3 regions of the Streptomyces sp. NPDC058985 genome follow, and region 3 is predicted to be linked to each of the others. Evidence: riboswitches for the same ligand, from Rfam matches in the RefSeq annotation. Region 3 holds a riboswitch; each other region holds the start of a gene.

Region 1 (10,302 bases), on a different contig from region 3:
GCGGCGCGATGGTGGAGGGGTCAATGACTCAGGGGGCCGGTCAGGGACCCGAGGTGGAGCGGACCGCGACGGTGCGCGACTTCCGGGTGCCCGCTTACGTCCACGAGACCGCTCCGTATGCCGGCCCCGGCACACCGGCGGGCGAGCCCGCGCCGCCCTCCGAGGAGGGGGCCGAGGAGCCCTACCCGGAGGGGTACACGCCCACGCAGCGGGATCTGCCCGTCATCCGCCGGGGTGACACGGTTCAGGTGCCCGTCGACCCCGAGCCGATCCAGGTGGGGCAGCCCGTCACCGGCCAGGGTCCGCTCTTCGTCGTGGGCGACGTGCACGGCTACCTCGACGAACTGCTCGCCGCGCTGCGCGAGAAGGGCCTCGTCGACGCCGACGGCCAGTGGTGCGCGGGCACCTCACGCCTGTGGTTCCTCGGCGACTTCACCGACCGCGGCCCGGACGGCATCGGCGTCATCGACCTGGTGATGCGGCTGTCCGCCGAGGCCGCCGCGGCCGGCGGCTACTGCAAGGCTCTGATGGGCAACCACGAGCTGCTGCTGCTCGGCGCCAAGCGGTTCGGCGACACGCCGGTCAACTCCGGCGCCGGCACCGCCACCTTCCAGGCGGCCTGGCTGCTGAACGGCGGCCAGAAGACCGACATGGACCGCCTCCAGGACCACCACCTGCAGTGGATGTCCCGCCTCGACGCCCTCGAGGAGGTCGACGACCACCTCCTGGTCCACTCCGACACCACCACCTACCTCGACTACGGCCGCTCCATCGAAGAGGTCAACGACACCGTCCGCGAGACCCTCACCCGTAACGACGCGGAAGAGGTCTGGGACCTGTTCCGCAAGTTCACCAAGCGCTTCTCCTTCCGCGACGAGGGCGGCGCCGAGGCCGTGCGCTCACTGCTGGATACGTACGGCGGCACCCGGATCGTTCACGGACACAGCCCCATCCCCTACCTGCTGGGCGAGGTCGGCTCCGAGGACGGCGAGGACGACACCCGTACGGCGGTCGAGGGACCCCACGTCTACGCGGACGGGCTGGCCATCGCGATGGACGGCGGCGTGACCATGGCCGGAAAGCTGCTGGTCCAGCAACTTCCGCTGGACGTCTGACCGTTCGACGGACGAGCGTTTCGACGGCGGGACCCGTACGGGACGGCACCCAATTTCTGGAAACCCCCTGTCACCCTCCACCGTCACCGCTCTACCATCGGCTTATCCGTAGCAGGCTCCCCTCCGTTTCTGCCCGACGGCTCGTTGGCATGCGAGCCCCAAGCCCTACGGAGCATCGGGGGATGCACATGAACAGCGTTCCGCAGCACCTGTCCAACGAGGACCGCCAAGAGTACGAGCGGATCCTCGACGAGGCGCTGCGCTCCGCACCACACCGCCCGGAACTGGCCGCTGTCGGCCAGCGGCTCAACTCCGAACAGCTGCGCACCATGGCACTCAACGCGACCGCCCTCATCACGGCGGCGGCCACCACCGAGTACCAGCACTACGTGAAGGCCCGCGAGGAACTGCGCCACCCCGCGCCGTCCGCCACGTCGCCCACCACGTCGCCCGCCACGCGCGAGTCCGGCTCCGAGGAGCAGGGCAGGGACGCGGTGGGACTCGCCGCCACCGTGGGGGAGGTGGCCGAGGCGACCGGTGCGGGGGCCGTCGCCGTCGTCGCCGTCCTGGCACCCGTCCTGGCCGGCACCGCAGCGGCGATCTTCCTGCTCGTCGGCTACATCCTGAAGATGCTGGATCCGGGGCAGGCCTTCGCGCAGACCATGCTCACCACGGGCTGGATGTTCGGCGCCGTGACCGCGGTGGCGATCCTCGTCGCCGCGGTGGGGCTGCTGATCACCGCGCTGCGCAACCGGCCGTCCGCCGAGTCCGGCTCCTACGGCGTACTCGACGAGGAAGTGGCCCGGGCCAGGGACGCCTGGCACGACGCCCTGCTGGAACGCGGCATCCTGCCCTTCCTGCAGGAGGCGCTCGGTAACCCGGGCACGGCGGCACTGCACCGCACGGGACCCAAGGCCCCGAGCAGCCGCATGCCGCACCTCGGATACGGCCGACCCGGGTTCACCAGTCCCGACGGCGGCCCCGAGACCGGTCACCGTCCGAGCTACTCCAGCCCGGACTACAGCAGCCCGGACTTCGGGGGTCCGGAACACCGGTCCGAGTAGCCACCGGTCCGGGCGGGCGGCGCGTCAGAGGATGCCCGCCCGGCCGGCGGCTGTGATCCAGGACGGAAACTCGGACAGCAGGCGGTCGTAGAGCTCCGGGTCCGGCACGGTGGCGATGTCGTCCACGGCGAAGAAGCCGACGTTGTCGACGCGGCGGCCCGTCAGGGTGTCGAAACGCTCCAGCACGCCGTACTTGGCCCGGCCGAGCCCCACGAACTGCCAGAAGACCGGCTCCTCCACCGCCTCCCGCAGCTCCCGCTCGATCTCGGCGTCGCGGTAGACACCGCCGTCGGAGAAGAACAGGACCAGGGTCGGAACCGGTGCCGGATTCTCCCGGACGAAGGCACGGACCTGGGCAATCACCTTCTGCTCCTCGTTCTGGATCCCGACCGCCCGCATGTCGGCCTGCCGGGGGTCCAGGCCCTTCTTCCGGCCGCGGCGGAAGAGGCTGATCTCCCCCACGCGTACGTGCAGCCGCAGCCACTCGGGCAGCTCGCCCAGGCGCAGGTCGGGCAGGCGCGCCGGGTTCGAGGCGAAGGTCCATGCCTGCATCTCGCCGTCGTCGTCCAACTGCGCGGCGACGGCGGCCATCCGCTCCACGACGTCCGCCACGACGCCCTTGGAGTAGAGGAACGACATGGAACCGGAGGCGTCCAGTACGAGGATGACGCGCGCGGTGACGCCGTCCGCACCGTGTTTGCGCAGGCTGACGGCGACCTGCTCCTTGCGGAGGGACAGCCGCTTGCGCATGTCCACGGGCAGCTCCTCCTCGCCCTTGGTCAGCCGGGTCCGCCCGGCGGATGCGGTCGCCGGTGGGGACAAGGGCTGAGGGGGTGGCGTCGGCGTCGGCGTCGGCGTCGGCGTCGGCGTCGGCGTCGGCGTCGGCGTCGGCGTCGGCGTCGGGGGAGTGTCGTCGTCCACGGTGATGCCGAAGTCGGTGGCGAGCCCCGCGAGTCCGGCGGCGTACCCCTGCCCGACCGCGCGGAACTTCCACTTCCCCTGCCGCCGGTACAGCTCGCCGCCGACCAGGGCGGTCTCCGTCCCGGCGGTCATGTCGAACCGGGCCAGCTCGGTCCCGGAAGCGGCGTCCAGCAACCGCATCGACAGCCCCGGCACCCGGCCGAACGTCCCGCCGTCCGCCGAGGCGCACAGCACGATGCGTTCGACGGCCGGCTCCACCGAGACCAGGTCCACCTCGACCGAGTCGGTGGTGACACCCGCGGGCCCGCCGGGTCCGCCCCGCTTGCCCAGGTGCCCCACCGCGCCGGACGCGTGCCGGGGCTGGTTGTAGAAGACGAAGTCGCCGTCGTCCCGCACCCGTCCGGCCGAGGTGAGCAGCAGCGCGGAAGCGTCGATCTCGGGAACCCCGGGCCCCGCGGCCCAGGCGAGTTCGATCCGCACCGCGGGGGAGTCGACGGCGAGGTTGGCGCCCTTGCTCAGGGAGGTGGATGTCATGCCCCCAGTCTGCCGAGACGGACCCCTCGGCGGGGAGAGGACGGACCTACGGTCTGCCCGTCCCCACCGCACGGCACGGCACGGCACGCGGGGACGTCAGTCCGCGATCGGCAGATACACGCGATTGCCGGCGGCCGCGAACTCCTTCGACTTCTGGACCATGCCTTCCTCGATCTCGGCCTGGCTCCCTCCGTGCTCGCGCCGGATGTCGTGCGAGATCTTCATGGATGAGCACCTTCCCCAGGTGATCGCGGGCTCTCGCCTCGACGCTCGGACAAGCGCTGCAATTCCTCGCCTGTGGCGTACAGCTCGACCAGGAGTGACCGCAGCGACCTGCCCGCCTCCGTCAGGACGTATCGCGTGCGGGCCGGGAAGCCGCGTCGGCGATCCGCCGTCACCAGGCCGCTCTCCCGCAATGCACGGAGCCGGTCGCTGAGCACTTTCGCCGACAGCTCGGGAAGCAGCGTCCGCAGCTCCATGAAGCCGCGAGGACCACCCATCAGTTCACGCAGGAGCAGCGTGGTCCAGCGACCGGACACCGCCGCGAGGGCTACCTCAACAGGGCAGTCGGCCTCAGGCCGATCGGTGCGGCCCCGCGGGCCGGGCACCAACTCCTCGTCCCAGGTGACGTGGGTTTCCGTTTGGTGACCTATGCCGGCCTGCTGTTCGCTCGCCCCATGACGCATTCCACCAGTGTGCAGTTGGCACGCAGCGCGGCCGAGCATCCGTACGCCTTCGCTCGTGCGTTCAACACCTTCGACCCGGAAGCGCTCGACCAGCTCTACGAGCCCACCGCGGGCTTCATACCGGAGCCCGGCCACCTGGTCACCGGGGCGGGCAGGCTCCACGCCAATGGAGAGTTCCTCCGGCTGCGCGTTCCGATCACGGTGACGCCACGTCATACGTACGTCGTCGGCGAGCTGGCGCTGCTGATCGTCGACTTCGTCATCACCGGAAGCGCGGCGCACGGCGAGCACGTCCACATCGAGGGCACCGCAACGGATGTGGCTCGCCGTGGCGCGGACGGATACTGGCGCTACGTGATCGACAACCCGTTCGGGGTGGCACGTCACACCGAACCGGCCTGAGCACCGCGAGCCGGCCCCAGACAGCGGCGGGCCCACGCAGCGGCGGGGCCCGCGGCTCCCCGCGGCGCGAGCCCCGTCCGTGGCTTCTGTGTGCCGTGCTCAGTCGTCCAATGGCAGGTCGTCCCGGTTGCCGGACGCTGCGAACTCCTTCGCCTTCGCCGGCCTCCCGGCCTTGATCTCCTCCAGGGTCGCCTCCACGTCACCACCGAACTGCTCTGAGATGCTTCGGCTGATCTTCATCGGTCCGCGAATCGGTGCCCACACGCGTCCCACGGTTGTCGGCGCGAGCAGTGGAACCAGAAGACTGACGCTGGTCAGCGTGGCGGCCGAGCCCCACGGCTCAGGCTGCGCTGTGAGCGCAGGGCTCCCAACCTGCGGTGGTCATCGGGGCCGGACAGACTCTCGTCCAAGGCCAGGAGCGACAGGAGCTGCACGGAACGTCCGGCCGAGGCTGCCGCCTCCAGCTTGTGGTGGCCGTCGAGCAGAAAATGCGTCAGCCCCCAGTGCTCGTACTCGTCCGTCGACGGGAGGCTCAACGCAGGCTGACAGAGATCCAACGTCGACACCGCGACTGCTGTCGGCACCACCCCCTGCCCCATCCACTCGACGTACTCCGCGACCCGCTCCCGGTCGTTCCAGAGTGGAGGAACCATCGGTACGGCGAACTCATAGAGATGTGCGGTGCCGTCGATCACCGTCTCGAACGTGCGGTAATACGGCGTGCGAGGGTGCTCCGGAAGACCCCAGAACTGGTTGGGCCCCCAGGTGGCCACTTGCTCATTGCTGAAGTAGTCACCGTCCTGCCCTGGAGTCACCAACCGTGGCTCGACACGAAGCAACAGTGGCAGGTAATTCCCTTCCGGCAGCAGGGAGCCGAACGCAGCCAGGATGCCGTCGTCCAGATCGGAGACCTGTCCGGCGAGGAGATCTTGCATGCCTTCCAATGACAGCGTCTGGCCGGCGCCCTCAAGCCGCTGAAACAGGAACTGACACGTCCCACACCACGGGGAGAGCTCAAACGCGGGATTCCCGTCGAGCACCAGCAACCTGCGCCGCGGTGCCGACCCCAGTTCCTGAAGCTCTGTCTCGAACCGCAGCCTCGCTTCAGGCCCGGGTACTCCGAGCCTGCGCCGCTCGCCAACGATGTTCATCACGCCCACGACCGTACGAGCGGTGCGACCACACACCAAAGGGGCCCTTCAGCACAGAGCGCGTCCGGCTCTCCTTCGCAAGCGCTCTGGAGCTGTGCAGGGGGCTGGGGAGCGCCGTTCAAGGCAGCGCCGCCCCGCCACCCGCTTACTCAGTCCGCCATCGGCAGGTACACCCGGTTCCCGCGCTCCGCGAACTCCTTCGACTTCTGGAGCATCCCCTCCGCGACCTCTTCAGCCGTCGCCCCCGCAGCCGCCGTGCCCCCGAACTGCTCTGTGATGCTTTGGCTGATCTTCATCGAGCAGAACTTCGGCCCGCACATCGAGCAGAAGTGGGCCGTCTTGGCGGGCTCGGCCGGCAGGGTCTCGTCGTGGAACTCCCGTGCCGTGTCCGGGTCGAGGGCCAGGTTGAACTGGTCCTCCCACCGGAACTCGAATCGGGCGTCGGACAGCGCGTCGTCCCACTCCTGCGCACCTGGGTGACCCTTGGCGAGGTCGGCGGCATGGGCGGCGATCTTGTAGGTGATGACGCCGGTCTTGACGTCGTCACGGTTGGGCAGGCCCAGGTGCTCCTTGGGCGTGACGTAGCAGAGCATTGCCGTGCCCCACCAGGCGATCATCGCGGCACCGATGCCGGAGGTGATGTGGTCGTACGCCGGCGCGACGTCCGTGGTCAGCGGGCCGAGCGTATAGAACGGAGCTTCATCGCAGATCTCCTGCTGAAGGTCGATGTTCTCCTTGATCTTGTGCATCGGGACGTGTCCCGGGCCCTCGATCATGGTCTGAACGTTCAAACGCTTGGCGGTCCGGTTGAGTTCCCCGAGCGTGCGCAACTCTGCGAACTGCGCCTCGTCGTTGGCGTCCGCGATGGAGCCCGGCCGCAGGCCGTCGCCGAGGGAGTACGTGACGTCGTACGCGGCGAGGATCTCGCAGAGTTCCTCGAAGTTCTCGTACAGGAACGACTCCCGGTGGTGCGCCAGGCACCAGGCCGCCATGATCGAGCCGCCGCGCGAGACGATGCCGGTCTTGCGGTTCGCGGTCAGCGGCACGTACGCCAGGCGCACGCCCGCGTGGACCGTCATGTAGTCCACGCCCTGCTCGGCCTGTTCGATCACGGTGTCCTTGTAGACCTCCCAGGTCAGCTCCTCGGCCCGGCCGTCGACCTTCTCCAGGGCCTGGTAGAGCGGCACGGTCCCGATGGGGACGGGGGAGTTGCGCAGGACCCACTCGCGGGTGGTGTGGATGTTGCGGCCGGTGGAGAGGTCCATGACCGTGTCGGCGCCCCACCGGGTCGCCCAGGTCATCTTGTCGACCTCCTCCTCGATGGAGGAGGTCACCGCCGAGTTGCCGATGTTGGCGTTGACCTTCACCAGGAACCGCTTGCCGATGATCATCGGCTCGATCTCGGGGTGGTTGACGTTGGCCGGCAGTACGGCACGGCCCGCCGCGATCTCCTCACGGACGACCTCCGGCGAGACGTTCTCCCGGACGGCCACGTACTCCATCTCGGGCGTGATCTCGCCCCGGCGGGCATACGCGAGCTGCGTCACCGCGGTGCCGCCCCGGCCCCGGCGGGGCTGCCGCGGCCGTCCGGGGAAGACGGCGTCGAGGTTGCGCAGCCCGCCGCGCGGCGAGGTGTGCTTGATGCCGTCGTCCTCGGGACGGACGGGACGGCCCGCGTACTCCTCGGTGTCGCCGCGGGCGATGATCCAGTTCTCCCGAAGCGGCGCCAGTCCCCTGCGGACGTCGGTGTCGACGAGCGGATCGGTGTACGGACCGGAGGTGTCGTACAGCGTGACCGACTGCCCGTTGGTGAGGTGCACCTGACGGACCGGCACCCGCAGGTCGGGGCGCGAGCCCTCGACGTACGCCTTGTGCCAGCCGATGGACTTCCCGGCCTCCGCGGTCTCCTCCTGGGAGGAGTTCTGCGTGGAGGCAGGCGTGCGTGCGTCCTTGATGGTCATGAGACCTACTCCCTACGCCGGCATTACCCGGTAACAGGTTCGGCGGTCGACGCAGCGGATTCCGTCCGCCGACGCTTCGTGGGATACATCACTCGACTTCGGTCATGTTTCCCGTGAAACATCGCTGGGACGGAGGTCAGCGCCCTCTCAGCCCGGTGCTCCGAGCTCCCGCGTGTACAAAGGTGCCTCCACGCTAACGCCCATTCGGGCGCGGTGAACAGAGGGCCCCCCTTGTTCTTGCGATGATCGGTCGGTGACCACACCGCAGCATCCCCCCGTTCCGCCGCACGATCCCCGCCGCGGACCGCACGCCGACAGGGGCGCCGACCGTGGAGCCGGCGACCCTGGACACGGCCCCGGTGGCGGCGGCCACGGGCCCGGAGCGGGAGGAGGCCACGGGCCCGGAGCGGGCAGCGGCCACGGGAGCGGGGCGGGAGGAGGCCACGGGCACTCGCACAGTCATGGCCCCGCGGCGCCCGTCTCCCGGCATCTGCGGAAGGTCATCGCCGCGATCCTGATCCCGTTCGCCGCGGCGGTCCTGATCGGGCTCGCTGTCCTGTGGCCGGGCGGCGCGCCGCCGCACGAGCGCACCGGCGTCGGCTTCGACCGGCAGACGCAGCAGGCCACCGTGACCAAGGTGGTGGAACTGAGCTGCCAGTCCGTCAACGCCTCGGGCTCCACCCCCACCGGCGACACCTCCACCGCCGAGGGCTCCTCCGCGGTGCAGCAGGCGAACGGCGAGTGCAAGCGGGCGACGATCCGCGTGGACAGCGGCAAGGACAAGGGCCGCACGTTCGAGGAAATCGTGCAGCCGGACCAGTCGCGGCAGCTGCACGAGGGCCAGGAGGTCGTGGTCGCCTACGAGCCCTCCGCACCGCGGGACCTGCAGTACTCGGTGACCGACATCAACCGCAGGCTCCCCCTCACCCTGCTCGCCGGCATCTTCGCGTTGGCCGTGGTGGTCGTCGGAAGGCTGCGGGGCCTGATGGCGCTGATCTCCCTGGCCATCAGCTTCCTGCTGTTGAACTTCTTCATCCTCCCCGCGATCCTCCAGGGTTCGAACCCGCTGCTCGTCGCGGTGATCGGGTCCAGCGCCATCATGCTGATCGCGCTGTATCTGTGTCATGGCCTCTCCGCACGCACGTCCGTGGCGGTGCTCGGCACACTGATCTCCCTGTTGCTGATCGGCATCCTCGGGTCGCTGTTCATCGACTGGGCGGCGCTGACCGGCAACACGGACGACAACACCGGCCTCATCCACGGCCTGTATCCGGCGATCGACATGAGCGGTCTGCTGCTCGCCGGCGTGATCATCGGTTCGCTCGGTGTCCTCGACGACGTGACGGTCACCCAGACGTCGGCGGTCTGGGAGCTGCACGAGGCCAACCCGACGATGGGCTGGCGCGGGCTGTACCGCGCGGGCATCCGCATCGGCCGCGACCACATCGCCTCGGTCGTCAACACGCTCGTGCTCGCCTACGCGGGCGCCGCGCTGCCCCTGCTCCTGCTGTTCTCGATCGCGCAGAGCGGGGTGGGGACGGTCGCCAACAGTGAGTTGGTCGCGGAGGAGATCGTGCGCACGCTGGTCGGCTCGATCGGTCTGGTGGCGTCCGTGCCGGTCACCACGGCCCTCGCCGCGCTCGTCGTCTCGGCCGACCGGACGGCCGCACAGTCCGCTGGGGCGGGGCCGGGCGGGGACGCGGCCCCCGTACGCGGCGGACGCGGCCGTCGCCGCAAGCGCTGACGCGCCCGGGGCGAAGCGTTACGCCCGCTCCGCGCCTGCCGTAACGGTTCAGCCCGCGCTCTGTTCCTCCGCCAGGATGCGGTCCAGCGCCTCGTCGAGGTGGGTGTCGAAGTCCGCGAGCGCGCCCTCCTGACCCAGGGGCACCAGTTTGTCGGTGCGGTCGAGGAACGCCACCAGGGGAGCCGCCGAGGAACGGAACAGTGCCTGGTCGGCGCCGACCTGGAGGCGGATCAGCACCTCGGCCAGCGGCTCCGGCTCGACCGGTGCGATGCGCACGTCCCCGTCACCGCACGGCCGGCCCACCCCGTCGACCAGTAGCTCCCGGCCGAAGGCCCAGGTCACCGGGGCGTCCCCGGGGAGATGGAAGGTCAACCGCACGGCATAGGGATCACAGGTCGCGTAGCGCAGCTCCACCGGAATGCGGAACGAGAGCTCCTCGGACACGAGAAAGCTCATCATGACCTCTGCCTGTACGGACTCGCCCATCGCACACCCGTCATTCGCCGTCGACTGTCCGGGAATCAAACCTCTAACACTGGTGGCATCTTGCTCAACGTACACACCAGATCACAAGGAGTGAGTTTTCAGATACTGATAGAGATCGCGAGTGACCCCAGGAGCCGCCCCACCTCGTCCTGCAGCCGCTCCGCGGCCGACAACAGCCGGTCGGCCTGGTGAAGGGGCAGGGAGACGGCCATCGTGGCCACCGTGGTGCCGACGGTGA
Region 2 (10,302 bases), on a different contig from region 3:
CGGGGCTGGGGCAGGACCGGCTGGAGGACCAGCATCCGCTCCACGAGGCGCAGGAACATCGCCACGTCGCGTATCAGGTCGTCGGCGTCCCGGCGGCCCGCCGCACCCTGGATGCCCGCCTCGGCCCTGGCCCGGCGCCGGGCGCCCGCGGCGAACAGGGCGCTCCAGTCGGACAGCTCGGGCGCGATCTCGGGGAGCACCTCCCAGGCGCTGCGGATGCGGGCGCGGCCCCGCGGGCTGGTCTCCGGGCGGCCCCGCGCGGCGAGGACCGCGGCCGCGGTGCGCAGGGCGGCGAGGTGGGCCGTCGCATAACGCTCGTTCGGCGTCGCGAGGGTGGTGGCCTCCTCCAGGCCGGCGCGGGCCTGGGCGAGCAGGTCGAGGGCGGCGGGCGGGGCGGTCGCCCGGCGGAGCACCGGGTGCACGTCGCTCGCCGGGCCGGTCAGTGAGGGTGCAGGGCCGGCTGCGCGGCGCCGCCGGGAGGCGGCTGCGGACGAGTGGGCCATGACGATCCTCCTGTCGTCTCCTGGACGGCACGTCCTGGCAGGAGGTGCCGTATGTGCCCATCGTGAGGTATGGCACTGACAATCCGTTCTGACCTGGCCTTTTGATTCGAGCGACAGTTCGGATGGACCGGTGGGCGGGCCCTGCGGTGACGGCGGCGCGAGCGGTGCTGGGAGAATCCGGACCATGGAAAGCAGCAGCACCGCCGCGCCGGGCAGCAGCCGTCGCGAGGCCACCCGGCAGAAGCTGTACGAGGCCGCCGTCACCCTCATCGCCGAGCAGGGTTTCTCCGCCACCACCGTGGACGAGATCGCCGAGCGGGCCGGCGTCGCGAAGGGCACGGTCTACTACAACTTCGCCAGCAAGGCCGTCCTCTTCGAGGAGCTGCTGCGGCACGGTGTCGGGCTGCTCACCGCCTCGTTGCGGGAGGCGGCGGAGCGGACGGCGCGGGAGGGCCGCGGCCGGGTCGACGCCCTGGACGCGATGATCCGCGCGGGGCTCGTGTTCATCGACCGCTACCCGGCCTTCACCCAGCTGTACGTGGCCGAGCTGTGGCGCACCAACCGGGCCTGGCAGTCGACTCTGCTGGTGGTCCGGCAGGAGGCCGTGGCGGTGGTGGAGGGCGTGCTGCGCGAGGGCGTGGCGAGCGGGGAGTTCAGCGACGGCATCGACGTGCCGCTGACCGCCGCGGCGCTGGTGGGCATGGTGCTGGTGGCCGCGCTGGACTGGCAGTCGTTCCAGCCGGAGCGCTCCCTGGACGACGTGCACGCCGCGCTGTCGCGGCTGCTCCAGGGGCGGGTGAGCGGCCGCCCCTGAGCCGCCCTGCCGCTCCGCCGGCCCGCACACGAAGAACGCCGGTCCGTGGTGGCCGCGTCCCCCGCGGGCCGCCGTCGGACCGGCGCCTTCTCCTTGCTCCCCCTACGTCCCCCCGTCCGGAACCCCCGTGGCCGGTCGTTCCCCCGGGTTCCCCCGTGCCTCGCTCCCGCCGACCGCGGCCGGCGAGAGGAGCGGATCGCGGGCCCGGCTCCGTTCCGGCACCCCGTGTCGCCGGTACCGGAGCCGCGCCCCTCTCCGTGCCTCCACTCTCTCGTTCCCGCAGGTCGGGGCCCATCCGCGCGCATACTCATCTACGCGGCTAGGTACGGATACTCAGTCCTGCGCACCCCGGCTCACGGCAGCACCCTGCCCACTGGTCACCCGAGCGTCCGTCGCGGTACTCGGACGAGGCGGGAGCAGGCCGGAGGAGGACCGTCGGTGGCGGCGGATAAAGTCCCTGGCATGGCACGGATTGCGGTGATCGGCGCCGGGATGGGCGCGATGGCGGCCGCCGCCCGGCTGGCCGTCGCGGGCCACCGGGTGGTGGTGTACGAGCGGACGGGGACGTACGGCGGAGCCCTCGGCCGCTTCGAGCGGGACGGGTTCTCCTTCGACACCGGCCCCGGTCTGCTGCCGCTGCCCGCGGTCTGGCGCGATCTGTTCGTCAAGACCGGCAAGGAGCCGCTGGAGGACCGTGTCGAGCTGGTCCAGGTCGACCCGTCGTCACGGCACGTGTTCGCGGACGGCACTGAGGTCGCGCTGCCGAACGCCTCCCGGGCGGGCGTCGTCGACGCCCTGGACGCGGCTCTCGGTCCGGCGGCCGGGCGGCGCTGGAGCGACTTCCTCGTGCGGGCCCGCGAGGCCTGGGACCGGACGCGCCGCCCGCTCCTGGAGGAGCCCCTGTGGCCGAACTGGGAGGTGCTGGCCGAACGCGACCCCTACCCGTCGGTCCCGCACAAGCGGCTGCTGCGCACCCGCCGCGCCGGCACGCTCGCCGAGGTGGGCGCCTGGGAGCTGCGGGACGCCCGGCTCGCCGCCCTCCTGAGCAGCCACGCGCTGGCGTACGGCCTGGATCCCCGGACCGTCCCGGCGAACGCCGCCGTGCTGCCGTACATGGAGTACGCGTTCGGGATGTGGTACGTGCGCGGTGGCGGCCTGCGGGAGCTGGCGCGCGCCGTGTACGAGCGGTGTCTGGCCCGCCGGGTCGAGTTCCGCTTCGGCACCGAGGTCACCGGGGTGATCGAGAAGGACGGCCGGGTGGCGGGCGTGGAGCTGGCCGAAGGGGGCCTGGCGGAGGCCGAGTTCGTGGTCGCCGGGGTGGCGCCGGACGTGCTGGACCGGGTGTGCGGGGGGCCGGCGGTGCGGGGTGCGGGCGAAGTCCCGCCTCAGCGCGGCGGGGCGAGCCGGCTGACGGTGCATCTGGCGTTGCGGGGTGGGCGCGCGGAGGGCACGGCGCACCGGACGGTGGTGCACGCGCCGGACGGGGACGCCGAGTTGGACGCGCTGTTCGGCGCGGAGCCGCGCATGCCCGCGCGTGCGACCGTCACCGTCCTGCGGCCCGACGACCCGGCGCTGGTGCCGGACGCGGACCACGAGGCGGTCACCCTCAGTTCGGTGGTGCCCGCGGGCGAGGGAGTGGACGCCGAGGACGGGGCCGAACGCCTCGTCGATGCCGCCGAGCGGGCGATACCCGGCCTCCGCGACCGTCTCCTGTGGCGCGAGGTGCGCACCCCGGCCGATGTCGCCGCGGCCACCGGCGTGGCGGACGGGGCGGTTCCGGCGCCGACGCTGGCGGCGGCCGGCGGACGGCTGCTGCACGCCGCGAACAGCACGCGCGTGGCGGGTCTGTTCACGGTCGGCGGCTGGTCGCACCCCGGCGGGGGCCTCCCGCACGCGGGCATGTCGGGCGCGCTGGTCGCCGGACTCGTGGTGGAGGGACCGGAGTTCCGCGGCTCCCAGTGAGCGACCGGTGAGCGACCGGGGACGGTCACCGGGCGCCGGGCGCCGGATACGCCGTCAGAAGCGGTACTGCTCGTCGTATCCCTGCCCCTGCCCCTGCCCCTGCCCCTGCCCTTGGCCCTGACCCTGAGTCTGGCCGTTGTCCTGGTAGGGGTACTGCTGCTCCGGCGGGAGTTCGCCGCCGTAGGGGTCGTCGGTGCTGCGCTGCTGCGGCACCCACACCCCGCCGGCCGGGGTCTCGCCGCCGTAGCCACCGTGCGCGCCGGTGGCGTACTGGTCCTGCCCGTAGCCCTGCTGGCCGTACTGCTGCGTCCCGGTGGTGTCGTAGCCGCCGGTGTCGTAGGACGCCCCGCCGTAGGCGTGGGTGCCGATGTACGGGTCGGAGTAGGCGGCGTACTGCTGCTGGGCTCCGGTGTCGTAGCCGTACCCCTGCTGCCCGTAGCCCGAGTAGTCGTAGGCGTAGGCCTGGTCTGCGCCCGGCGCGGCGGCGGGTGCCTGCTGGTCGTGGCCGTAGCCGGAGTCGGCGTAGACGCCGTAGGAGCCGGTGTCGTCCGGCATCGGCTGCGGCTCGTAGACGGCGGTGGTCTCGGCGGCCGTGGGGTCGGCGGGCCGGGCCGGGGTGAAGACGTCGTCACGGTCGTAGTCGTCGTGACCGTAGGACAGGCCGTCCTGGGACGGGGCGTGGCCCGCGTGGTCGTCGTAGCCGTCCCGGTGGCCCTGGTCGGCGTCGGCCGGTTCCAGACCGGAGACCTCCAGCGTCGGCTCCTGGCGGCCGCGTTCGGGACGGCCGCGCTTGCCGACGAGGCTCGCGGGGGCGTTGACCGCCCAGCCGGCCTCGAAGCCGCGGCGGAACGACAGCGTGACGTAGGTCTGGCCGACCGCGAAGGCGGCGGCGCCCACCCCGATGACGAGCACGTTGGACATCAGTACGCCGGCGACCACGCCGACGAAGCCGCCGAAGGCGAGCAGCCGCCACCGCAGCCGCGCCTTGTACTGCAGCAGCACCTCACCGAGCAACCACAGCGCGACCACGCCGAACGCGATGTAGAGGACCGTCCAGCCCATGTACGCCCCTCTCCCAGTGGCCGTTACGCAGTGTGTCGTAAATATGTGCGGCCGGTCTAGGCCCGCGGTGGGTGGTGCAGGCCCAGGTTCTCGTAGATCTCCAGCGTCGCCGTGGAGTTGTTCAGCGTGATGAAGTGCAGTCCGGGGACGCCCTCGGCCAGCAGCCGCGCGCAGAACTCCGTGGCGAACTCGATGCCAATGGAGCGTACAGCCGCCGGATCGTCCTTGGCTGTGAGGATCCGCTCTTTCAGCTCCGGCGGGAACGAGGCGTTGCTGAGCTTCGGCAACCTCTCCAGCATCTTCACACTGGTCACCGGCATGACCTCGGGGATGACCGGGGTCTCGCATCCTGCCGCGGCGACCCGGTCGCGCAGCCTCAGGTAGGACTCGGCCTGGAAGAACATCTGCGTGATCGCGTAGTCGGCGCCGGCCCGGCACTTGTCCACGAAGTGCCTGACGTCCGCGTCCCAGTCGGCGGAGCGCGGATGCATCTCCGGGAAGGCCGCGACGCCGACGCAGAAGTCGCCCGACTCCTTGATGAGCCGGACCAGTTCGGCCGCGTAGGTCAGACCCTTCGGGTGCGCGATCCAGTCGGCCGTCGGATCGCCGGGCGGGTCGCCGCGCACGGCCAGCATGTTGCGGATCCCGGCGTCGGCGTACTGGCCGATGATGTTGCGCAGCTCGGCCACGGAGTGGTCGACGGCGGTGAGGTGGGCCACGGGGGTCAGCGTGGTGTCGGCGACGATCTGCTGGGTCTCCCGGACCGTACCCGCGCGGGTGGAACCGCCGGCGCCGTAGGTCACGGAGACGAAGTCCGGGGCCACCGCCTCCACGCGGCGCAGCGCGCTCCACAGGTTCTTCTCGCCCTTGGGCGTCTTCGGCGCCGAGAACTCGAAGGAGTACGTCGTCTTGCCGGTGGCGAGGATGTCACGCACCGTGCGGGCGCGGTCAGTCCTCGTGCTTGCGGTTCCGAGGGCCATACGGGCAGGTTAGCCAGGGGGCGGCGGCCACCCAACCGGATGCGGGATATTTGTCCGCATTGTCTATTTGTTGTCCACCCCTTGGACACATGCCCCCGGCATCCGCCTACGGCTGCCGCAGGCGCTTCGCGAACTCGGCCGCGGCCGCGCCCGGATCCTCGGCGGCGGTGATCGCGCGGACGACGACGACCCGCCGGGCGCCCGCCTCCAGCACCTCGTCGAGGTTGCCGAGGTCGATGCCGCCGATGGCGAACCAGGGGCGGTCGGTGCCCAGCGACGCGGTGTGGCGGACCAGGTCGAGGCCGGGGGCATGGCGGCCGGGCTTGGTGGGGGTGGGCCAGCACGGGCCGGTGCAGAAGTAGTCCACGCCGTCCTGGACGGCCGCCGCGGAGGCCTCGGACCCGGCGTGCGTGGAGCGCCCGATGAGGACGTCGTCGCCGAGGATCGCGCGGGCGGCGGGCACCGGGAGGTCGCCCTGGCCGAGGTGCAGCACGTCGGCGCGGGCGGCGTGCGCGACGTCCGCGCGGTCGTTGACCGCGAGGAGCTTGCCGTGCCGGGCGCAGGCGTCGGCCAGGACCGCCAGGTGCTCCAGCTCCTCGGCGGCCTCCATGCCCTTGTCGCGCAGCTGCACGATGTCGACGCCGCCGGCCAGTACGGCGTCCAGGAACTCGGGCAGGTCGCCCTGGCTCCGGCGGGCGTCCGTGCACAGGTAGAGCCGGGCGTCGGCGAGGCGGGCGCGGGCGGTGGTCGGAGCGGTGTCGGGCATGCGGGTGTCCCCCCGGGTCGGTGGTTGGCGTGGGCGGCGCGGACCGCACGGCCCTGCGGCGTACGGACCGCGGACCGTGACGGCCGCGCGGCCCGTACGCCGGGCGGTGGGTCGGGTCAGACGGCGAGCGCCTGGGCGCGGCGCTTCACCTCCGTGCCGCGATTCTCACTCAGCGCCTGGGCCGGGGTGCCCGGCAGGGTGGGGTCGGGGGTGAAGAGCCACTCCAGCATCTCCTCCGGCGTGAAGCCGTCGTCCCGCAGCAGCGTCAGGGTCCCGGCCAGGCCCTTGACGACCTTGTCCTCGTCGATGAAGGCCGCCGGAATGTGCAGCGCGCGGTTCTCACCCCGGCGTACGGCGATGAGCTGGCCTTCCTTGATCAGCTGGCGTACGCGGGTCACCTCGACGCCGAGCATCTCGGCGATGTCGGGAACGGTGAGCCAGGCAGGCACGAGAGCATCGGTCTTTGCGTCAATCTCGGTCACGTCTCCAGCCTGCCATCTGGCACTGACAGGAGGAAGCCGGACCCGTCCGGACCGGTGCTACGCCGTGGCCCCCTTGAGCGGCCTCGCCGGGTCGGCCAGCAGCACCGGGTCCATCGTCGTGCCCGCCTGGATCAGCCGCTTTCCCTGCGCCAGGTCGCGGGGGCGGCCCACCGCGAGCAGGGCCACCAGCCGGTTCTCGCGCAGCCAGCAGACCGTCCAGGCCGGGCCCGTGCGGTCCCCGCGCCACAGGACGGTGTCGGCGGCCGTGTGGTGTCCGGCGTACTGGACGAAGCGGCCGAACTGCTCGGACCAGAAGTACGGCACCGGGTCGTACGCCGCCGGGGTCTCGCCCGCGGGGGCGCCGACGATGTCGGCGGCGACGGTGCGCGGGCCCTGGAGGGCGTTGTCCCAGTGGTGCACCAGCAGCCGCTCGCCGTAGCGGGCGGAGGGGAAGGAGGCGCAGTCGCCAACCGCGTGCACGTCCGGCGCCGAGGTGCGCAGGAGGTCGTCGGCCAGGACCTCGCCGTGCCCGCCGAGGGCGATCCCGGAGCCGGCGAGCCACGCGGTGGAGGGGCGGGCGCCGATGCCGACGACGACCGCGTCGGCGGGCAGCCGGGTGCCGTCGTCGAGGACGACCCGGAGGGGCTCCCCCGACTCGCCGGGCTCGACCCGCTCCACGCGCGCGTGCGTGCGCAGTGCGGCGCCCGCTTCGGCGTACCAGGCGGTCATCGGCGCGGCCACCTCGGCGGGCAGCGCGTCGGCGAGCGGCCGGCCGGCGGCCTCCACCACGGTCACCGCGCAGCCGGCCTCGCGCGCGGCGGTGGCGAACTCGGCGCCGATCCAGCCGGCGCCGACGACGATGCCGTGGCGGCCGGCGAGCACGGGGCGCAGCCGTTCGGCGTCGTCCAGGGTGCGCAGCAGGTGCACGCCCGGCACGCCGTCGGTGCCGGGGAGCCGGACCGGTTCGGCGCCGGTCGCGAGGACGAGGGCGTCGTACGGCACGGGGCCCTCGGAGGTGTCGAGGAGGTGCTCGCCGGGGCGGACACCCAGGGCCTCGCAGCCGAGCCGCAGGGTAATGCCGAGTGCCTCGAAGTCGACGTCGAAGGCGGAGCCCTCGGCCGTGCCGAGCAGGACGGCCTTGGACAGCGGAGGCCGGTCGTAGGGCTGGTGGGGCTCGGCGCCGATCAGTGTCAGGGTGCCGGTGAAGCCCTGTTCCCGCAGGGCGACGGCGGTCTGCACGCCCGCCATGCCGGCGCCCACCACGACCACGCGGCGCGCGTCGTCCGCCGCCGGTTCCGGTCCCCGCTCCCGCGTCTGCTCGCTCACCTGATCACCTTAGCCACCTGACAATTTGTCAGTCAGCGCTCGTGCACCGTGACCTGCTCCACAACGCTCGTGCCGCGGCCGGGGCGCGACTCCCACTCCCAGCTCTCCTCCAGGCGCACCCGGCCGTCCGGCAGTTCCAGCACGGTCGACACGCAGTGCCCCGACGCCGTGCTGCCGTCGGTCCTGAGCTGCACGTACCGGAAGTCGAGCCGGTCCCCCGCGCGGGTACCCACCAGGTGGCCGCGGACGACGTCGCCGCCCGCGTAGTCGGCCCAGACGGCGTCGTCCCGCTCGTGGTACGTGAACCGGGTGCGGGTGCCCACCTGGCCGGGCGCCTGGTCGGTGACGGGGGCGAGGACGAGACCATCGAGCGAACGGGGCACGGGCGGAGGCTCCCTTACGAGTGCGAGGCGCTGCGGGCTAGGCTGGCCAACGTAAAGCACTCGCGGGAGCCCGGACGCACCGGGCTGAGAGGGAGGCTGGCGGCCTCCGACCGTACGAACCTGATCCGGGTCATGCCGGCGAAGGGAGGGGCTGGACGCCCATGCCGTCCTCATCACACAGCTCGCCACACAGCTCGTCACACACCGTGTCGTCGCACACCACGTCGTCACCCACCGTGTCCCGTACGCCCGACGTCCTCGTGGTGGGCGGTGGCGTCATCGGTCTGGTCACCGCCTGGCGGGCAGCCCAGCGCGGGCTCGCCACGGCCGTCGTCGACCCCGAGCCCGGCGGCGGGGCGGCGCAGGTGGCGGCCGGGATGCTGGCCGCCGTCACGGAGCTGCACCACGGCGAGCAGACGCTGCTCTCGCTGAATCTCTCCTCGGCCCGCCGCTACCCGGAGTTCGCCGCCGAGCTGACCGATGTCACCGGCCACGACCTGGGGTACCGCCGCTGCGGCACCCTCGCCGTCGCGCTGGACGCCGACGACCGGTCCCACCTGCGCGAAGTACACGCGCTTCAGCAGCGCTCCGGCCTGGAGTCCGAGTGGCTGTCGGGGCGTGAGTGCCGGCGCCTGGAGCCGATGCTCGCGCCGGGCGTGCGCGGGGGCCTGCGGGTGGACGGCGACCACCAGATCGACCCCCGGCGCCTCACCCACGCGCTCGTGGCCGCCTGTGAGCGGGCGGGGGTGGTCTTCCACCGGGTGTGGGCCGACCGGCTCACCGTCGGACGCGGGGAGCGGGCCACGGGGGTCGCCACCGCCGACGGAACCGCGCTGGAGGCCGGGCAGGTGGTGCTGGCCGGGGGCAGCCTGAGCGGGCGCCTCGCGGGCGTGCCGGACGCCGTGCTGCCGCCGGTGCGGCCGGTGAAGGGGCAGGTGCTGCGGCTGACCATGCCGCGGACGCACGGGCCACTGCTGAACCGCACCGTGCGCGCCGTGGTGCGCGGCAACCACGTCTACCTGGTGCCCCGGGAGAGCGGCGAGCTGGTCGTCGGCGCCACCAGCGAGGAGCTGGGCTGGGACACCACGGTGACCGCGGGCGGCGTGTACGAGCTGCTGCGCGACGCCCACGAGCTGGTCCCCGGCATCACCGAGCTGCCCCTGACGGAGACCCGCGCGGGCCTGCGCCCCACCTCCCCCGACAACGCCCCGCTGCTCGGGCCGACCGGCCTCGACGGGCTGCTGCTGGCCACCGGCCACCACCGCAACGGCGTCCTGCTCACCCCCGTCACCGGCGACGCCATGGCGCACGCCCTGACCACCGGGGAGCTGCCGGACGAGGCCCGCCCCTTCACCCCCCGGCGCTTCGACGCCGCCCCCGCACTCTCGGAGCAGTCCGCATGAACATCTCCGTCAACGGCGAGCCGCGCGAGGTGGCTCCCGGTACGGCCCTGGACGCCCTGGTGGGCACGCTCACCACCGCGCCGTCCGGAGTGGCCGCCGCCCTGAACGAGACCGTGGTCCCGCGCGCGCGGTGGTCCGCCACCGCCCTGGCCGACGGCGACCGCGTCGAGGTCCTCACCGCTGTGCAAGGAGGCTGAACCATGGCCGACGACCCCTTTGTCCTCGACGGCACGTCGTACGCGTCCCGTCTGATCATGGGTACCGGCGGGGCGCCCAGCCTGGACGTGCTGGAGCGCGTGCTGGTGGCCTCCGGGACGGAGCTGACCACGGTCGCGATGCGGCGCGTGAACGCGTCGGTGCACGGGTCCGTGCTGTCGGTGCTGGAGAAGCTCGGCATCCGCGTGCTGCCCAACACGGCCGGCTGCTTCACCGCCGGGGAGGCGGTGCTCACCGCCCGGCTCGCGCGCGAGGCGCTGGGCACGGACCTGGTCAAGCTGGAGGTCATCGCCGACGAGCGCACGCTGCTGCCGGACCCGATCGAGCTGCTGGAGGCCGCGGAGACCCTGGTCGACGACGGGTTCACGGTGCTGCCGTACACGAACGACGACCCCGTTCTCGCGA
Region 3 (10,302 bases):
TCCCGGTCGTGGCCATCCTCGACACCAACTGCGACCCCGACGAGGTCGACTACAAGATCCCGGGCAACGACGACGCGATCCGCTCCGTCACCCTGCTCACCCGCGTGATCGCCGACGCCGTCGCCGAGGGCCTCATCGCCCGCTCCGGTGCCGCCGGTGGTGCCAAGGGTGAGAAGGCCGCCGGCGAGCCGCTCGCCGAGTGGGAGCGCGACCTGCTCGAGGGCGAGAAGAAGGACGAGGCCGTCGAGGCCGCCGCCGAGGCGCCCGCCCCCGACGCCAAGGTCTCCGAGGCCGTCGAGGAGGCCGCCACCGAGGTGGCCGCCGCCGACGCCGACAAGCCCGCCGAGGCCCCGGCCGCGGACGCCGAGCAGGCCTGACCCCTCACCACCTTCGGGTTCTGGACGGCGGGGGCCCACGAAGCCCCCGCCGTCCGGCCCGTAGATCTTCGGACTTCGAGAGAGATTCCTGAATCATGGCGAACTACACCGCCGCCGACGTCAAGAAGCTTCGTGAGCTCACCGGCGCCGGCATGATGGACTGCAAGAAGGCGCTGGACGAGGCCGAGGGCAACGTCGAGAAGGCCGTCGAGGCGCTCCGTATCAAGGGCCAGAAGGGCGTCGCCAAGCGCGAGGGCCGCTCCGCCGAGAACGGTGCCGTCGTCTCGATCATCGCCGACGACAACACCTCCGGTGTCCTGGTCGAGCTGAAGTGCGAGACGGACTTCGTCGCCAAGGGTGACAAGTTCCAGAACGTCGCCAAGGCCATCGCCGAGCACGTCGCCAAGGCCGCCCCGGCGGACCTGGAGGCCCTGCTCGCCTCCGAGATCGAGGCCGGCAAGACCGTCCAGGCGTACGTGGACGAGGCCAACGCCAACCTCGGCGAGAAGATCGTCCTGGACCGCTTCGCGCAGTTCTCCGGCGGCTTCGTGACCGCGTACATGCACCGCACGATGCCCGACCTGCCCCCGCAGATCGGTGTCCTCGTCGAGCTGGACAAGCCGAACGCGGACATCGCCAAGGGCATCGCCCAGCACATCGCCGCCTTCGCGCCGAAGTACCTCTCCAAGGAGGACGTCCCGGCCGAGGTCGTCGAGTCCGAGCGCCGCGTCGCCGAGGAGACCACCCGCGCCGAGGGCAAGCCGGAGGCCGCCCTGCCGAAGATCGTCGAGGGTCGCCTCAACGGCTTCTTCAAGGACGCGACCCTGCTGGGCCAGCCCTACGCCCTGGACAACAAGAAGTCCGTCCAGAAGGTGCTGGAAGAGGCCGGTGTCACCCTGAAGCGCTTCTCGCGCATCAAGGTCGGCATCTGAGTCCGTACCGCGACGGACGCTCGACCCCGGTAGGGTCGACAGCAGTCGTCGGCGCCGTTCGCGCAGGCCGTGGCGCACGCGCGCGTGGCGGCGGACGACAGCAGATCTGACGAGGAGGCCATTGCCGCGTATGGGATGCGAAACACGCCCCCACCGGCAGTGGCCTTCTTCGTGTGTGTGACCCACGTAAAAGAGGCGAGATCTCCATGACCACCAAGGCCGAGAAGAGCGACGACGGCAAAGTACGCGGCCGCTTCATGCTGAAGCTGTCCGGAGAGGCCTTCTCCGGCGGTGGCGGCCTGGGCGTCGACCCCGACGTGGTGCACGCCATCGCCCGCGAGATCGCGGCCGTCGTACGCGACGGCGCCGAGATCGCCGTCGTCATCGGCGGCGGCAACTTCTTCCGCGGGGCCGAACTCCAGGTGCGCGGCATGGACCGCGCCCGCTCCGACTACATGGGCATGCTCGGCACCGTGATGAACTGCCTGGCCCTCCAGGACTTCCTGGAGAAGGAGGGCGTCGACTGCCGCGTGCAGACCGCCATCACCATGGGCCAGGTCGCCGAGCCGTACATCCCGCTGCGCGCAGTGCGCCACCTGGAGAAGGGCCGCGTGGTCATCTTCGGCGCCGGAATGGGCATGCCCTACTTCTCCACCGACACCACCGCCGCCCAGCGCGCCCTGGAGATCGACGCCGAGGCGCTGCTCATGGGCAAGAACGGCGTGGACGGGGTCTACGACTCCGACCCCAAGACCAACCCGGACGCCGTGAAGTTCGACGCGCTCGGCTACGGCGAGGTCATCACCCGCGATCTCAAGGTCGCCGACGCCACCGCCGTCACGCTCTGCCGCGACAACAGCCTCCCGATCGTGGTCTTCGAGCTGTTGAAGGAGGGCAATATCGCCCGCGCCGTCAAGGGTGAGAAGATCGGCACGCTCGTGGGTGACCAGGGCACCCGGGACTGACCGGAGAACACCCCCCTGTCCGCGGACGCCACCTGTCCGGGGGACGGACGGGACGGGGCCGGGCCGGGGGATGGACAATGTCCCGCCGGTCGGGAACCGTGCAGGAAGAACGCGACGCAGCCGGCCGCCGCCCCGCCAGGGGACCGCAGCCGGGCCTACTCAAGACACGCAGGAGCAAGTGGTGATCGAAGAGACCCTCCTCGAGGCCGAGGAGAAGATGGAGAAGGCCGTCGTGGTCGCCAAGGAGGACTTCGCCGCGATCCGCACCGGCCGTGCGCACCCGGCGATGTTCAACAAGATCGTGGCCGACTACTACGGCGCGCTGACGCCGATCAACCAGCTGGCCTCGTTCTCCGTGCCCGAGCCGCGCATGGCCGTGGTGACGCCCTTCGACAAGAGCGCCCTGCGCAACATCGAACAGGCGATCCGCGACTCCGACCTGGGCGTCAACCCGAGCAACGACGGCAACATCATCCGAGTGGTGTTCCCCGAGCTGACCGAGGAGCGCCGCCGCGACTACATCAAGGTCGCCAAGGCCAAGGGCGAGGACGCCAAGGTGTCCATCCGCTCCGTGCGCCGCAAGGCCAAGGACGCCATCGACAAGCTGATCAAGGACGGCGAGGTCGGCGAGGACGAGGGCCGTCGTGCGGAGAGCGAGCTCGAGCAGACCACCTCGAAGTACGTCGCCCAGGTGGACGAGCTCCTGAAGCACAAGGAAGCGGAGCTGCTCGAGGTCTGATGAACGACTCTTCCTGGGGAGCGCCGCCACAAGCCGGGTACTGGGGGCCGTCCGACGGGGGACCTGTCCAGGGCGCTGCCCCGGCGGGTTCCGCATACGATGCGCAGTACGCGCAGCAGACTCGCCCCATGCCCATCGTGCCCGACGTACCCGAACACGGCGGTGACCAGGACGACGACCGGGGGGCCGCTCGGGCGAGCGGTCCCCTGTTCCAGAACCCGCCGGTGCAGCCGTATGCGGCGGTGCCGCAGAATCCGGAGCCCATGCCCGACGCCCCGCAGCCGGCGCAGTCCCAGCCGCCGCCGAAGAAGACCGCGGGGCGCGACCTGGGCGCGGCGATAGGGGTCGGCGTCGGACTCGGCGCCGTCATCGTCGCGTCGCTGTTCGTCGTCAAGGCGGTCTTCGTCGGCGTGGTCGCGGTCGCGGTCGTCGTGGGCCTGTGGGAGCTGACCAAGCGGCTGGAGGAGCGCAAGGGCATCAGGGCGCCGCTCGTGCCGCTGGCGATCGGCGGCGCGGCGATGGTGGTCGCCGGGTACGCGCGAGGTGCCGAGGGCGCGTGGGTCGCCATGGCGCTCACGGCGCTGGCCGTGCTCGTGTGGCGGATGACCGAGCCGCCGGAGGGCTACCTCAAGGACGTCACGGCGGGTCTGTTCGCGGCCTTCTACGTGCCCTTCCTGGCCACGTTCGTCACGATGATGCTGATGGCCGACGACGGCGCGCAGCGCGTGCTGACCTTCCTGTTGCTCACGGTCGTCAGCGACACCGGCGCCTATGCCGTCGGCTGGCGCTTCGGCAGGACCAAGCTCGCCCCGCGCATCAGCCCCGGCAAGACCCGCGAGGGGCTGCTGGGAGCGGTGGCCTTCGCGATGGCGGCGGGCGCGGTGTGCATGCAGTTCATGATCGAGGACGGCGTCTGGTGGCAGGGCCTGCTGCTCGGCCTCGCGGTCGCCGTCAGCGCCACGCTGGGCGACCTCGGTGAGTCCATGATCAAGCGCGACCTCGGTATCAAGGACATGGGCACCCTCCTGCCGGGCCACGGCGGCATCATGGACCGCCTGGACTCCCTCCTGCCGACGGCGCCGGTGGTGTGGCTCCTGCTGGTGATCTTCGTGGGGTCGGGCTGATCCGGCCGGCGTGAGCCCGCAGGGCCGGCCTCGCGACCGCCCCCACCTGCACGTTCTTCGACGAGAGACCCGTTGTCCACAGGGCGGCGGGTCTCTTCTCATATGTCTGCGACACTGGTACAGCCATGCCTAAGCCCGGAGAACTCACATTCGTCGCCCCCCGCGGAGCCAAGAAGCCGCCGCGGCACCTTGCCGATCTCACGCCCGCCGAGCGTAAAGAGGCCGTCGTCGCTGCCGGCGAGAAGGCCTTTCGTGCCAAGCAGCTCTCGCAGCACTACTTCGCGCGGTACGCGCACGACCCCGAGCAGTGGACCGACATCCCCGCCGGTTCGCGGGAGGGGCTCCGGGAGGCGCTGCTGCCCGAGCTGATGACGGTCGTCCGGCATCTGTCGACCGACCAGGGCACCACCCGCAAGACGCTCTGGAAGCTGTTCGACGGGACGCTCGTCGAGTCGGTGCTCATGCGCTACCCGGACCGGGTGACCATGTGCATCAGCTCCCAGGCGGGCTGCGGCATGAACTGCCCATTCTGTGCCACGGGGCAGGCCGGCCTGGACCGGAACCTGTCGACGGCCGAGATCGTGCACCAGATCGTGGACGGCATGCGGGCGCTCAGGGACGGAGAGGTCCCCGGAGGCCCGGCCCGGCTCAGCAACATCGTGTTCATGGGCATGGGTGAGCCCCTGGCCAACTACAACCGGGTCGTCGGCTCCATCCGCCGGCTCACCGACCCGGAGCCGGACGGGCTGGGGCTCTCCCAGCGCGGCATCACCGTCTCCACCGTCGGTCTCGTCCCGGCGATCAACCGCTTCACCGGCGAGGGCTTCAAGTGCCGCCTCGCCATCTCGCTGCACGCCCCCGACGACGAGCTGCGCGACACCCTCGTCCCCGTCAACACGCGCTGGAAGGTGCGTGAGGTGCTGGACGCCGGGTTCGAGTACGCCGCGAAGTCAGGGCGCCGGCTCTCCATCGAGTACGCGCTGATCCGGGACATCAACGACCAGGCGTGGCGGGGCGACCGCCTCGGGCGGCTGCTCAAGGGCCGCCCGGTGCACGTCAACCTCATCCCGCTCAACCCCACGCCCGGCTCGAAGTGGACCGCGTCGCGGCCCGAGGACGAGAAGGCGTTCGTGGAGGCGATCGCGGCGCACGGTGTGCCGGTGACGATCCGGGACACCCGTGGCCAGGAGATCGACGGGGCGTGTGGTCAGCTCGCCGCGAGCGAGCGGTAACCTGACCGGCGTCAGTACAACGCCACAGTAACCACATCTTCATATTCCGACAGGGGAGCGCCACAGCGCTGAGAGTGCGGCACCGGCCGCAGACCCTCCGAACCTGGCCCAGGTCATTCTGGGTAGGGAGATCGGTCACCACTCGAGCTGTTGCGCCCTGCCCGGGACCCTCGCCAGGGGTCGCGGGCGGGGCCGCGTCTTCTCCTGGTCACCCAGGAGGAATCAGTGAGCATCACCAAGAAGGTCACCGTCCTGGCCGTCGGCCTCGGCATGGCCGGCGGCCTGGCCGCCTGCGGGTCGTCGTCCGACGAAGGGCAGGGGTCCGGCGACTCCAAGACCGTGACCCTGGTCAGCCATGACTCGTGGGCCTCTTCGAAGGAGGTCGTCGCCGCCTTCGAGAAGAGCTCCGGCTACAAGGTCAGGGTCCTGGAGGACGGCGACGCCGGGCAGGCCGTCAACAAGGCCGTCCTCACCAAGGACAACCCGCAGGGCGACGTCTTCTTCGGCGTCGACAACACCCTGCTCTCCCGCGCCCTCGACAACGGGCTGTTCCAGCCGTACGAGGCAAAGGGCTCCGACCTGGTCCTGCCCGAGTACCGGGCCGACCAGGACAAGCACCGGGTCACGCCCGTCGACACCGGTGACGTCTGCGTCAACTACGACAAGGCGTACTTCAGCAAGAACAAGCTGACCCCGCCGGACTCCTTCGACGACCTGGTCAAGCCGGAGTACAAGGACCTGCTCGTCACCGAGAACGCGGGCAGTTCCTCGCCCGGCCTGGGCTTCCTGCTCGGTACCGCCGCCAAGTACGGGGACGACGGCTGGGAGGGCTACTGGAAGAAGCTCAAGGCCAACGGCGTCAAGGTCGTCGACAGCTGGGAGCAGGCCTACAACGAGCAGTTCTCCGGCTCGGCCGGGGGCAAGAAGGCCAAGGGCGACCGCCCGCTCGTCGTCTCCTACGCCTCCTCCCCGCCCGCCGAGGTGATCTACGCCGAACCGCAGCCGTCCACCGCGCCCACGGGCGTCGCCGACGGCACCTGCTTTCGCCAGGTCGAGTACGCGGGCCTGCTGAGCAACGCCAAGAACCCCGAGGGAGGCAAGGCACTCCTCGACTTCCTCATCGGCAAGCAGTTCCAGGAGGACCTGCCGCTGAACATGTTCGTGTACCCGGTGCGGGAGGGCGCGCGGATCCCCGAGGCGTTCGCGAAGTACGGGCCGCAGGCCGAGGACCCGCAGACCATGGACCCGGCGAAGATCGCCGGCAATCGCGACCAGTGGGTCAAGTCGTGGACCTCGCTCGTACTGAAGTAGGCAAGGGAGCCCCCAGGGCTCGGAACCCGCGCGGGAGCGCGGCGCGGCTCGCCCTGATGGTCGTGCCCGTCGCGTTCTTCGCGGTGTTCTTCGCCTACCCCGTCGCCGCGATCGTCGCGCGCGGCCTGGAGGTCGACGGCGCCTGGCAGTTCGGCCGGATCGGCGACGTGCTCGCCCAGTCCGACGTGCGGCACGTGCTGTGGTTCACGACCTGGCAGGCGCTGGCGTCCACCGCGCTCACCCTGCTGATCGCACTGCCCGGCGCCTATGTCTTCGCCCGCTTCGACTTTCCAGGCAAGCAGGTGCTGCGGGCGGTGGTAACCGTGCCGTTCGTGCTGCCGACGGTCGTCGTGGGGACGGCGTTCCTGGCGCTGGTGGGGCGCGGCGGGCTGCTCGACGAGCTGTGGGGCGTACGGCTGGACACGACCGTGTGGGCCATCCTGCTCGCGCACGTCTTCTTCAACTACGCCGTCGTGGTGCGCACCGTGGGCGGCCTGTGGGCGCAGCTCGACCCGCGGCAGGAGGAGGGCGCGCGGATGCTCGGTGCCTCCCGCCCGCGGGCCTGGCGGCAGGTCACGCTGCCCGCGCTCGCTCCCGCGGTGGCGGCCGCCGCGCTGATGGTGTTCCTGTTCACCTTCACCTCCTTCGGCGTCGTGCAGATCCTCGGCGGGCCCGCCTTCTCCACCCTGGAGGTGGAGATCTACCGGCAGACGTCCCAGGTCTTCGACCTGTCCACGGCGGCCGTGCTGACGCTGATCCAGTTCGTGGCGGTCGCCGCGGTCCTCGCCGTGCACGCCCGGACGGTACGGCGGCGGGAGAGCGCCCTGCGGCTGGTGGACGCCGCCACGACCGCGCGCAGGCCCCGGGGCACGGGCCAGTGGGCGCTGCTGGCGGGCGTCCTGGCCACCGTCGCGCTGCTGCTGGTGCTGCCGCTCGCCGTGCTGGTCCAGCGGTCGCTCGGCGCACCCGGCTTCGGCTACTATCGGGCGCTGACCAGTGCCGACGGCGGCGCCTTCCTGGTCCCGCCGATCGAGGCCATCGGCAACTCCCTCCAGTACGCCGTCGCCGCCACCGCCATCGCCGTGGTGATCGGCGGTCTCGCCGCCGCCGCGCTCACCCGGCGGGACGCGGGCCGCTTCGTGCGGGGCTTCGACGCGCTGCTGATGCTGCCGCTCGGGGTGTCCGCCGTGACCGTCGGTTTCGGGTTCCTGATCGCGCTGGACGAACCGCCGCTGGACCTGCGCTCCTCCTGGATCCTGGTGCCGCTCGCCCAGGCGCTGGTCGGTGTCCCCTTCGTCGTACGGACCATGCTGCCCGTGCTGCGGGCGGTGGACGGACGGCTGCGGGAGGCGGCGGCGGTGCTCGGAGCCTCGCCCTGGCGGGTGTGGCGGGAAGTGGACCTGCCGATGGTGCGGCGGGCGCTGCTGGTCGCGGCCGGGTTCGCCTTCGCCGTGTCCCTCGGGGAGTTCGGCGCGACCGTGTTCATCGCGCGGCCCGACAACCCGACGCTGCCGGTCGCCGTGGCGCGGCTGCTGGGCAGGCCCGGGGACATGAACTACGGCCAGGCCATGGCCCTTTCGACGATTCTGATGCTGGTGTGCGCGGTGGCGCTGGTGGTGCTGGAGCGGCTGCGCACCGACCGGAGCGGGGAGTTCTAGAGATGCGACTGGTTGTGCGGGTGATCCAGGGATGCTGCTGAACGTCGAGGAAGCGACCGTCCGCTTCGGCGGGCGGGCCGTGCTGGACGCCGTCGGCCTGGAGGTCGCCGAGCACGAGGTGGTGTGCGTGCTCGGGCCCAGCGGCAGCGGCAAGTCGACGCTGCTGCGCGCGGTGGCCGGGCTCCAGCCGCTGGACGCCGGGCGGGTGACGCTCGACGGGCGGGACCAGGCCGGGGTGCCCGCGCACCGGCGCGAGCTGGGGCTGATGTTCCAGGACCACCAGCTGTTCCCGCAGCGGGACGTGGCCGGAAACATCGCCTTCGGGCCCCGGATGCGGGGCGCGTCCCGCACCGAACAGCGGGACCGGGTGGCGGAGTTGCTGGAGCTGGTCGGACTGCCGGGCGCCGGACGCCGGTCCGTCGCCGCGCTCTCCGGCGGCGAGCAGCAGCGGGTGGCCCTCGCCCGGGCGCTCGCGCCCCGGCCCCGGCTGCTGATGCTGGACGAGCCGCTCGGTCAGCTCGACCGCTCGCTGCGGGAGCGCCTCGTGGTCGAACTTCGGGAGCTGTTCGGCCGGTTGGGCACCACGGTGCTCGCCGTGACGCACGACCAGGGCGAGGCGTTCGCGCTCGCCGACCGGGTCGTGGTGATGCGGGACGGGCGGATCGCGCAGTCGGGGACGCCGCTCGAGGTGTGGCAGCGGCCGGCCGACGCCTTCGTGGCCCGTTTCCTCGGCTTCGACAACGTGGTGGAGGCGACCGTCGCCGGGCAGGTCGCGGACACGCCGTGGGGCAAGGTCCCGGTCCCCGAGGACGCCCTGCAGGGGACGCGGACGGTGCTCGTGCGGCCGGCCGGGGTCCGGATCGTCGCCGCCGACGCGGGCCTGCCGTGCACGGTCGCGGCCCGCACCTTCCGGGGCACCCATGTCGCCGTGCGCCTCCAGCCGGAGGACGCGCCGCCCCTGGAGGCGGCGTGCGCGCTGCGGGCGGCACCGGAGGTCGGGGACGCGGTCGGAGTGGAGTTCGAGGCGGCGGAGGTCGTCGTGCTCGGCTGAGCGCCGGCCCGCAGCGGGCCGGCGCTCCCCGGACATGACGGCGGCCCGCCCCCGAACCGGGGACGGGCCACCGCCGCTGTCCAGCTGGGTGCGGGCGTCAGCGGGTGCTGTTCGCTCCGCGACGGCGCAGGCCGAAGAAGACGGCACCGCCACCGACGACGACCAGGGCCGCCGCGATGCCGGCGATCATGCCGGTGTTGGAGTTGGCACCGGTCTCGGCGAGGTTGGAGTCACCGGCCGCCGGGGACGGCGCGTTGCTCGGCGCGGCCGCCGGCGCGGTGCTCTGGTCCTCCGTCGGCGCGGGGGCCGAGGTGGACGGCTCGGGGGCCGGGGTCTCCGTCTCGTCGGACGGGGTCGAGGAGCTCTCCGACGGGGTCGGGGTCGGGGTGTCCTCGGTCTTGCAGGGGGTCGACGGGGTCACGAGGTTCGGCTTGATGTCCTCGTCGACGTACCGGTCGGCCTTGACGTGGATGCGGTACTCGGCGTTCGGCTTCCAGTCCGCGGCGAAGGTGATGGTGCTGCCCTCGCGCGAGCCCTTGACCGTCTGCTCGCCGATCTTCTCGGCGTCGGCACCGTTGTTCTGCAGGTAGACGGTGACGACGGCGGGGATGCCGGCGGGGTCCACGTCGGTGACGGTGATGACACCCTTGTCGCCTTCGCACTTGGCGGCGGCGGAGAACTCGCTGATGTCGCAGGCGAGGGCGTTGCCGGCGGCGCCGACGGCCAGGGCCGCCGAGGCGGCGACGACGCCGAGGGCGCGGACGCTACGGCGTGACGCCGTACGGCTGATTATGGACAGGACTGCCACGTTTGTCCTTTACGGGAGCGCAGATGGGGGGTGGGCAGGGTGCCGACGCCCGATGACACGGCATCAGCACACCCATGAGCCTCACTGGTTTATAAGCGGTGCATA

The links. A riboswitch is a leader RNA that binds a small molecule or an ion and turns the genes downstream of it on or off. The one in region 3 is predicted to bind thiamine pyrophosphate.
Region 1: it holds a riboswitch for thiamine pyrophosphate, as region 3 does, so the genes downstream of both, thiC (phosphomethylpyrimidine synthase ThiC) here and ACFW01_RS07575 (thiamine ABC transporter substrate binding subunit) in region 3, are expected to answer to the same signal.
Region 2: it holds a riboswitch for thiamine pyrophosphate, as region 3 does, so the genes downstream of both, thiO (glycine oxidase ThiO) here and ACFW01_RS07575 (thiamine ABC transporter substrate binding subunit) in region 3, are expected to answer to the same signal.

What each region holds. Positions count from the first base shown of each region.
Region 1 covers NZ_JBHYJX010000057.1:8,553-18,854, reverse strand. The annotation lists gene ACFW01_RS33840 (metallophosphoesterase) at 9-1,115, shown strand; gene ACFW01_RS33835 (hypothetical protein) at 1,298-2,179, shown strand; gene ACFW01_RS33830 (VWA domain-containing protein) at 2,204-3,634, opposite strand; partial or broken gene ACFW01_RS33825 (thiamine biosynthesis protein ThiC) at 3,731-3,862, opposite strand; gene ACFW01_RS33820 (winged helix-turn-helix transcriptional regulator) at 3,856-4,320, opposite strand; gene ACFW01_RS33815 (YybH family protein) at 4,312-4,722, shown strand; partial or broken gene ACFW01_RS33810 (hypothetical protein) at 4,822-4,962, opposite strand; gene ACFW01_RS33805 (hypothetical protein) at 5,037-5,873, opposite strand; gene thiC (phosphomethylpyrimidine synthase ThiC) at 6,023-7,834, opposite strand; TPP riboswitch at 7,827-8,016, opposite strand; gene ACFW01_RS33795 (YibE/F family protein) at 8,088-9,578, shown strand; gene ACFW01_RS33790 (SsgA family sporulation/cell division regulator) at 9,627-10,064, opposite strand; gene ACFW01_RS33785 (IclR family transcriptional regulator) at 10,163-10,302, opposite strand, start outside.
Region 2 covers NZ_JBHYJX010000033.1:57,851-68,152, reverse strand. The annotation lists gene ACFW01_RS25915 (SAV_6107 family HEPN domain-containing protein) at 1-503, opposite strand, end outside; gene ACFW01_RS25910 (TetR/AcrR family transcriptional regulator) at 688-1,317, shown strand; gene ACFW01_RS25905 (phytoene desaturase family protein) at 1,780-3,279, shown strand; gene ACFW01_RS25900 (hypothetical protein) at 3,334-4,341, opposite strand; gene metF (methylenetetrahydrofolate reductase [NAD(P)H]) at 4,398-5,321, opposite strand; gene thiE (thiamine phosphate synthase) at 5,428-6,087, opposite strand; gene ACFW01_RS25885 (Rv2175c family DNA-binding protein) at 6,204-6,569, opposite strand; gene ACFW01_RS25880 (NAD(P)/FAD-dependent oxidoreductase) at 6,627-7,838, opposite strand; gene ACFW01_RS25875 (hypothetical protein) at 7,928-8,278, opposite strand; TPP riboswitch at 8,331-8,442, shown strand; gene thiO (glycine oxidase ThiO) at 8,440-9,681, shown strand; gene thiS (sulfur carrier protein ThiS) at 9,678-9,878, shown strand; gene ACFW01_RS25860 (thiazole synthase) at 9,882-10,302, shown strand, end outside.
Region 3 covers NZ_JBHYJX010000006.1:142,357-152,658, forward strand. The annotation lists gene rpsB (30S ribosomal protein S2) at 1-377, shown strand, start outside; gene tsf (translation elongation factor Ts) at 473-1,309, shown strand; gene pyrH (UMP kinase) at 1,516-2,274, shown strand; gene frr (ribosome recycling factor) at 2,456-3,013, shown strand; gene ACFW01_RS07565 (phosphatidate cytidylyltransferase) at 3,013-4,137, shown strand; gene rlmN (23S rRNA (adenine(2503)-C(2))-methyltransferase RlmN) at 4,263-5,369, shown strand; TPP riboswitch at 5,411-5,516, shown strand; gene ACFW01_RS07575 (thiamine ABC transporter substrate binding subunit) at 5,595-6,680, shown strand; gene ACFW01_RS07580 (ABC transporter permease) at 6,656-8,338, shown strand; gene ACFW01_RS07585 (ABC transporter ATP-binding protein) at 8,370-9,389, shown strand; gene ACFW01_RS07590 (LAETG motif-containing sortase-dependent surface protein) at 9,487-10,197, opposite strand.